Regions from separate parts of the Mesorhizobium sp. NZP2077 genome, predicted to be linked through region 2. Evidence: riboswitches for the same ligand, from Rfam matches in the RefSeq annotation. Region 2 holds a riboswitch; the other holds the start of a gene.
The links. Region 2 has a riboswitch for S-adenosylmethionine ahead of HGP13_RS07800 (homoserine O-acetyltransferase). Riboswitches for the same ligand answer to the same signal wherever they lie in the genome.
Positions count from the first base shown of each region.

Region 1: it holds a riboswitch for S-adenosylmethionine, as region 2 does, so the genes downstream of both, HGP13_RS35575 (O-succinylhomoserine sulfhydrylase) here and HGP13_RS07800 (homoserine O-acetyltransferase) in region 2, are expected to answer to the same signal.

Region 1 is NZ_CP051293.1:7,259,226-7,262,632, reverse strand. It holds gene HGP13_RS35580 (ceramide glucosyltransferase) at 1-254, shown strand, start outside; gene HGP13_RS35575 (O-succinylhomoserine sulfhydrylase) at 288-1,478, opposite strand; SAM riboswitch at 1,535-1,612, opposite strand; gene HGP13_RS35570 (2'-deoxycytidine 5'-triphosphate deaminase) at 1,691-2,785, shown strand; gene araD1 (AraD1 family protein) at 2,823-3,407, opposite strand, start outside.
Region 2 is NZ_CP051293.1:1,574,354-1,577,760, reverse strand. It holds gene HGP13_RS07810 (prephenate/arogenate dehydrogenase family protein) at 1-517, opposite strand, end outside; gene hisC (histidinol-phosphate transaminase) at 539-1,648, opposite strand; SAM riboswitch at 1,798-1,875, shown strand; gene HGP13_RS07800 (homoserine O-acetyltransferase) at 1,982-3,151, shown strand; gene metW (methionine biosynthesis protein MetW) at 3,148-3,407, shown strand, end outside.

The DNA of each region.
Region 1 (3,407 bases), 1.6 Mb from region 2:
CAAGTGCCGGCTTCAGCCTGCCGCTGACGGCCATCGCCGTGCTGGCGACCTTCTATCTTCCTGAATGTGTCCTGGCCTGGTCCAAGGGCTGGCACCTGTCGCCGCGCATGGTCGCGGCGATGATTGCGCGAGACTTGATGCTTCCAATCATGTGGGCTCGCGGCTGGCTTGGCGGCGCTGTCGACTGGCGCGGCAACGCGATGACCATCGGCACCAAGGCCGCCGAACTGGAAGAGACGCCGTCGCGCGCCTGATCGCGGCGCGGACGAAAGCTGCCTCGACTGGTTCTATTTTGCGGCCTTCAGCGCCTGCGCGATGTCTTCCAGAAGATCGTCGGTGTCCTCCAGACCGACCGACAGCCTGAGCGTACCTGGCCCGATGCCGAGTTCGGCGCGAGCCTCGTCGCTCAAATTCTTGTGCGTGGTCGTCGCCGGATGGGTGATCAGGCTCTTGGCATCGCCGAGATTGTTCGAGATCAGCACGATGTCGAGCGCGTTCTGCAAGGCGAAGGCGGCCTGCTTGCCGCCCTTGACGTCGAGGCAGATCAGCGTCGAACCGCCCGACATCTGCTTCTTGACGATATCGGCCTGCGGGTGGTCGGCGCGGCCGGGATAGATGACGCGGGCAATCTGCGGCTGCTCGGCGAGGAAGTCGGCGATCTTGCCGGCACTCTCCGTCTGCTGGCGCACGCGCAGCGGCAGCGTCTCCAGGCCCTTGAGCAGTGTCCAGGCATTGAACGGCGACAGGCTGGGGCCGGTGTGGCGGAAATAGTCGTGCAAATTCTCGTCGATCCACTTCTTGTCGGACAGGATGACACCGCCCAGGCAGCGCCCCTGGCCATCGATGTGCTTGGTCGCCGAATAGACGACGATGTGGGCGCCGAGCTGCAACGGCTTCTGCTGCAAAGGCGTGGCGAAGACATTGTCGACCACGAGCCGCGCGCCGATCGAGTTGGCCAGCGAGGCGACGGCTGATATGTCGACCACTTCCAGCGTCGGGTTGGTCGGGCTTTCCAGGAAGAACAGTTTTGTGTTGGGCCTGACCGCCTTTTCCCAGTTGGCGATGTCGGTGCCGTCGACCAGCGTCGCCTCGATGCCGTAGCGCGGCGCCAGCGTCTCGACCACCCAGCGGCAGGAGCCGAACAGCGCGCGCGCCGCCACGATATGGTCGCCGGCCTTGACGCTGCACAGCATGGCCGCCGTCACCGCGGCCATGCCCGATGCCGTGGCGCGCGCATCCTCGGCGCCTTCGAGCGCGCACATGCGCTTTTCGAACATGTCGACGGTCGGGTTGGCGTAGCGCGAATAGATGAAGCCGGGCTCCTCGCCTTTGAAACGGGCTTCAGCGGCCTGTGCCGTTTCGTAGACATAGCCCTGGGTCAGGTACATCGCTTCGGAGGTCTCGCCGAATTGGGAACGCAGGGTTCCGCCATGCACGAGGGCTGTCTGAGGCTTCCAGTTGCGCTTCTTGCTGTTCATTGCTTTTGTTCCAGACACAAAAAAACCGGCCGCGAAAGTCGCAACCGGTCCATACGGCCTCGCGGCCAACGGTCCTTTAGCGACTTGTTTAACGTGGCTGCAAGCCGACCGGCCAAATCACCACGGGATAACGATCCTTTAGACCCGCGCCGCGCTTGCGTCAATTGCCGGCTTGATTAAGAGGGTTGTACCAACGGCCCAGGAGTGGAGCTTTGCGGCAGACAGGCATCCTTCCCGATCAGGACATTGCGGCGCTGTTCCAGTCCGGCGCGCTGAAGTCGTCGCGCGCGCTCGACACCGACCAGATCCAGCCGGCAAGCCTGGATCTGAGGCTCGGTGACAAGGCCTGGCGGGTGCGCGCCTCGTTCCTGCCCGGCCCCAACCACAAGGTTTCGGAAAAGCTCGACCGGCTGAAGCTGCACGAGATCAATCTGGCCGAAGGCGCGGTGCTGGAAACCGGCTGCGTCTACATCGTGCCGCTTCTCGAAAGCCTGGCATTGCCGGCCGAGATTTCGGCCTCCGCCAATCCGAAGAGCTCGACCGGACGGCTCGACATTTTCACCCGCGTCATGACCGACCGCGGCCACGAGTTCGACAAGATCGCCGCCGGCTACAACGGTCCGCTCTACCTGGAAGTCAGCCCGCGAACCTTCCCGATCGTCGTGCGCACCGGCTCGCGCCTGTCGCAGATCCGCTTCCGTACCGGCAACGCACTGCTGTCAGAAGCGGAGTTGCATGACCTGCACCGCGCCGAGATGCTGGTCGCCACCGAGCCGCCGAATATTTCCGGCGGCGGCATCGCGCTGTCGATCGACCTCAATGGCGACAGCGACGGGCTGGTCGGCTATCGCGGCAAGCATCACACCGGCCTCGTCGATGTCGACAAGCGGGCCGCGCAGGATGTCGTCGATTTCTGGGAACCGATCCACAAGAGTGGTGCCGGCGAACTCGTGCTCGATCCGGATGAATTCTACATCCTCGTCAGCCAGGAAGCGGTGCATGTGCCGCCGCTCTATGCGGCCGAGATGACGCCCTTCGATCCACTGGTCGGCGAATTCCGTGTCCACTATGCCGGGTTTTTCGATCCGGGCTTCGGCCACTCGGCGTCCGGCGGCACCGGGAGCCGGGCGGTGCTCGAAGTGCGCAGCCACGAAGTGCCGTTCATCCTCGACCATGGCCAGATCGTCGGCCGGTTGGTCTACGAGCATATGCAGAAGCGGCCGCAGGCGCTCTACGGCACCGATCTAGGCTCCAACTACCAGGCCCAGGGCCTGAAGCTGTCCAAGCATTTCCGCGCTGCACGCTGAGGCGGCCGATCTCCCCCACGAGGGGGAGATCATCTACTCACAGCGCCTTCACTGCCACCTTCACCGGCTGCTCAATCTCAAGCGGGTTGCGCAGCGGCAGGCCGAAATCCCCGGCCTCGATCTCGAACACGTCGCCGGCCTCGGTCTTGACGCCGTCGGCGAACGACAGTGTCGCCGTACCGAACATGTGCACATGCACGTCGCCTGGCTGGCGGAACGCCGAATATTTGAAGTGATGGTGTTCGAGATTGGCGATGGTGTGCGACATGTTCGCTTCGCCCGACAGGAACGGCTTCTCCCACAGCGTGTTGCCGTCGCGCACGATGCGCGACGTGCCGCGGATGTCGGAAGGCAGGTCGCCGATCAGGATCTCCGGTCCGAACGAGGCATTGCGCAGCTTGGAATGGGCGAGGAAGAGATAGTTCACGCGCTCTGTCACATGGTCCGAGAATTCGTTCGACAGCGTGAAGCCCACACGGAACGGAGCGCCGTCGTCGCCGATGACATAGATGCCGGCGACCTCAGGTTCCTCGCCGGCGTCCTTGGCGAAGGCCGGTGACAGGAGTGCGGCACCCGGCGCCACGGCCATCGTGCCGTTGCCCTTGTAGAACCATTCCGGCTG
Region 2 (3,407 bases):
TGGCGCCGCAGCGGCGCCAGAATTCCGACAGCTTCTCCAGTGCATCCGGATCGGTGCCCGGCACCGGCGTGAAGATGCACCAGCGATTGTCGAACAGGTCGGCGAAACCGGCATCCGGTCCGGATTTTTCCGTGCCCGCCAGCGGATGGCCGGGAATGAAATGCACGCCGTCAGGCACATGCGGCTGCATCTGCGCGATGACCGACGCCTTGGTCGAGCCGACATCGGTGAGGATCGCGCCCTTCTTCAGCGCCGGCGCGATCTCCTGCGCCACAGCGCCGGACGAGCCGACCGGCACCGAGACGATGACCAGATCGGCATCGCGGACCGCTTCCTTCGCATCGGTTGTGTAGGAGTCGCCTAGTTCAAGCTCCTGTGCTCGCGCCAGTGTCGAGGCGCTGCGGGTCGAGATGGCGACGTGACCGGCCAGCCCCTCGCGGCGGATGACGCGGGCGAGCGACGAGCCGATCAGGCCGATGCCGACGAGCGCGATCTTTTCAAACATCGGTGATGTCATGGCGTTCCGGCCTTTGGGCGTTCAGCTTTTCAGGAATGTCGTAAGCGCGGCGACAACGCCGCGATTGGCCTCTTCGGTGCCGACGGTCATGCGCAACGCGTTGGGGAAGCCGTAGCCTGAAACGCGCCGCAATATATAGCCGCGCGCGGTCAGGTAATCGTCAGCCGCCGCCGCCGAATGCTTCTGGTCGTCGGGAAAATGAATGAGCAGAAAATTGCCGACGCTGGGCGTCACCCGCAGCCCGAGCCCGGTCATCTCCTGGCTCAGCCAGGTGAGCCAGGTCTCGTTATGCGCCACGCTGCGCTCGACATGGGCGCGGTCGCGGATCGCGGCGATGCCGGCCTCGATCGCCGTCGCATTGACGTTGAAAGGCCCCCGCACGCGGTTGATCGCGTCGACGATATGCAGGGGACCATACATCCAGCCGATCCGCGCGCCACCCAGGCCGATCTTGGAGAAGGTGCGGGTCATGACCACGTTCTCCGTGCTGCCGACCAGCTCAATGCCTGCTTCATAGTCGTTGCGGCGGACATATTCGGCATAGGCCGCGTCGAGCACCAGCAGCACATGCCTGGGCAGGCCGGCATGCAGGCGACGCACCTCCTGGAACGGCACATAGGTACCGGTCGGATTGTTGGGATTGGCCAGGAACACGATTTTCGTATGCGGCGTGACAGCGGCCAGGATCGCATCGATGTCGGCGCGTTCCTCGGTCTCCTTGACCACAACCGGAGTGGCCCCGGCCGACTGGATGTAGATCTTGTAGACCATGAAGGCGTGTTCGGTGAAAATCGCTTCGTCGCCGGGCGCAAGATAGGTCTGTGCCAAAAGGCCGAGAATCTCGTCGGAACCGTTCGAGCAGATGATGTTCTGCGCGTTGAGGCCGTGCACCTCGGCGATCGCCTCGCGCAGCCGTTTGGCGGTGCCGTCGGGATAGATGTCGAGTTTGGCGGCAACCTCACGCGCGGCCTCGATAGCCTTCGGTGACGGCCCGAGCGGGTTCTCGTTCGACGACAGCTTGTAGACCTTGGCGACACCCGCCGGCGCCGTGCTCTTGCCGGGCACATAGGCGTCAATGTCCATGATGCCCGCGCGCGGGGTTGGACGTGCCTGATCCGGTGTCTGGTTCATTTTTTGCAAAATCCGTCGAAAATGCCTCCATCCGGAGGCCGCAGCGGAAATACAAGCCATGGCCGGCAATGTCGAGAGGCGGCAGTGGGGCCAGCAGCCGGCCTGGCAGCTGCCATTGACGGCAGGGCGGGCGAGTTCTAGAAGGACTGCGACAGTTCCGTGGTGATTTGGCCGGTCGGCTTGCAGCCACGTTAAACAATTCGCTAAAGGGCCGTTTGCGTGACGTAACCGGCTTTGCGAACGGCAATGCCGGTTTTTTATTGTCCGCTTCCGGCCGGACGGACGCATCGTCGGCGATTTTTCGTCTGATACGATGCAGCTAGTGAGACGAGAATGGCCGCTCTGCGCGCAGGAAAGACCAACAATGAGGCCGACCAGCCGTCGAGCCCGGTGTTGCGCTTTGGCCCCGACAAGCCGCTCAAGCTCGATGCCGGCACGCTGCTGTCGCCGTTCCAGATCGCCTACCAGACCTATGGCACGCTGAACGATGCCCGCTCCAATGCCATCCTCGTCTGCCATGCGCTGACCGGCGACCAGCATGTCGCCAACACCAATCCGGTGACGGGCAAGCCGGGCTGGTGGGAAGTGCTGATCGGCCCCGGCAAGATCATCGACACCAACCGCTTCTTCGTCATCTGCTCCAACGTCATCGGCGGCTGCCTCGGCTCCACCGGCCCGGCCTCGACCAATCCCGCCACCGGAAAACCCTACGGGCTCGACCTGCCCATCATCACCATCCGCGACATGGTGCGCGCGCAGCAGATGCTGATCGATCATTTCGGCATCGAGAAGCTGTTCTGCGTGCTCGGCGGCTCGATGGGCGGCATGCAGGTGCTGGAATGGGCCTCAAGCTATCCCGAGCGCGTTTTTTCAGCGCTGCCGATCGCCACCGGCGCCCGCCATTCCTCCCAGAACATCGCCTTCCACGAGGTCGGCCGGCAGGCCGTCATGGCCGATCCCGACTGGCATGGCGGCAAATATTTCGAGCACGGCAAGCGTCCGGAAAAGGGCCTGGCGGTGGCGCGCATGGCCGCCCACATCACCTACCTTTCGGAAGCCGCCCTGCACCGAAAATTCGGCCGCAATTTGCAGGACCGCGACCACCTGACTTTCGGCTTCGATGCCGACTTCCAAATCGAAAGCTATCTGCGCCACCAGGGCATGACCTTCGTCGACCGCTTCGACGCCAACTCCTACCTCTACATGACGCGGTCCATGGATTATTTCGACCTCGCCGCCGACCATGGCGGCAGATTGGCGGACGCCTTTGCCGGCACCAAGACTCGTTTCTGCCTGGTGTCGTTCACATCGGACTGGCTGTTTCCGACCGAAGCGAGCCGTTCGATCGTGCACGCGCTCAATGCCGCTGGCGCCTCGGTATCCTTCGTCGAGATCGAGACCGATCGCGGCCACGACGCCTTCCTGCTCGACGAGCCGGAACTGTTCGCCGCCATCAAGGGCTTCATCGGCTCGGCGGCTCGCGCCAGAGGACTCGCATCATGAGCGTCAATGGCAGCCAGCGCGTCGACCTCGAGGTCGTCGCCAACCTCATCCCGCCGCAGTCGCGCGTGCTCGACGTCGGTTCGGGCGACGGGTCGTTGCTTGAATTGCTGCAGGACACCAAGCAGGTTGACGGCCGCGGACTTGAACTGTCGCAGCGCGGCGTCAACGAATGCGTGGCGCGTGGCCTCTCCGTCATCCAGGGCGATGCCGACAAGGATCTCGAATTCTATCCCGACAAGGGTTTTGACTTCGTCGT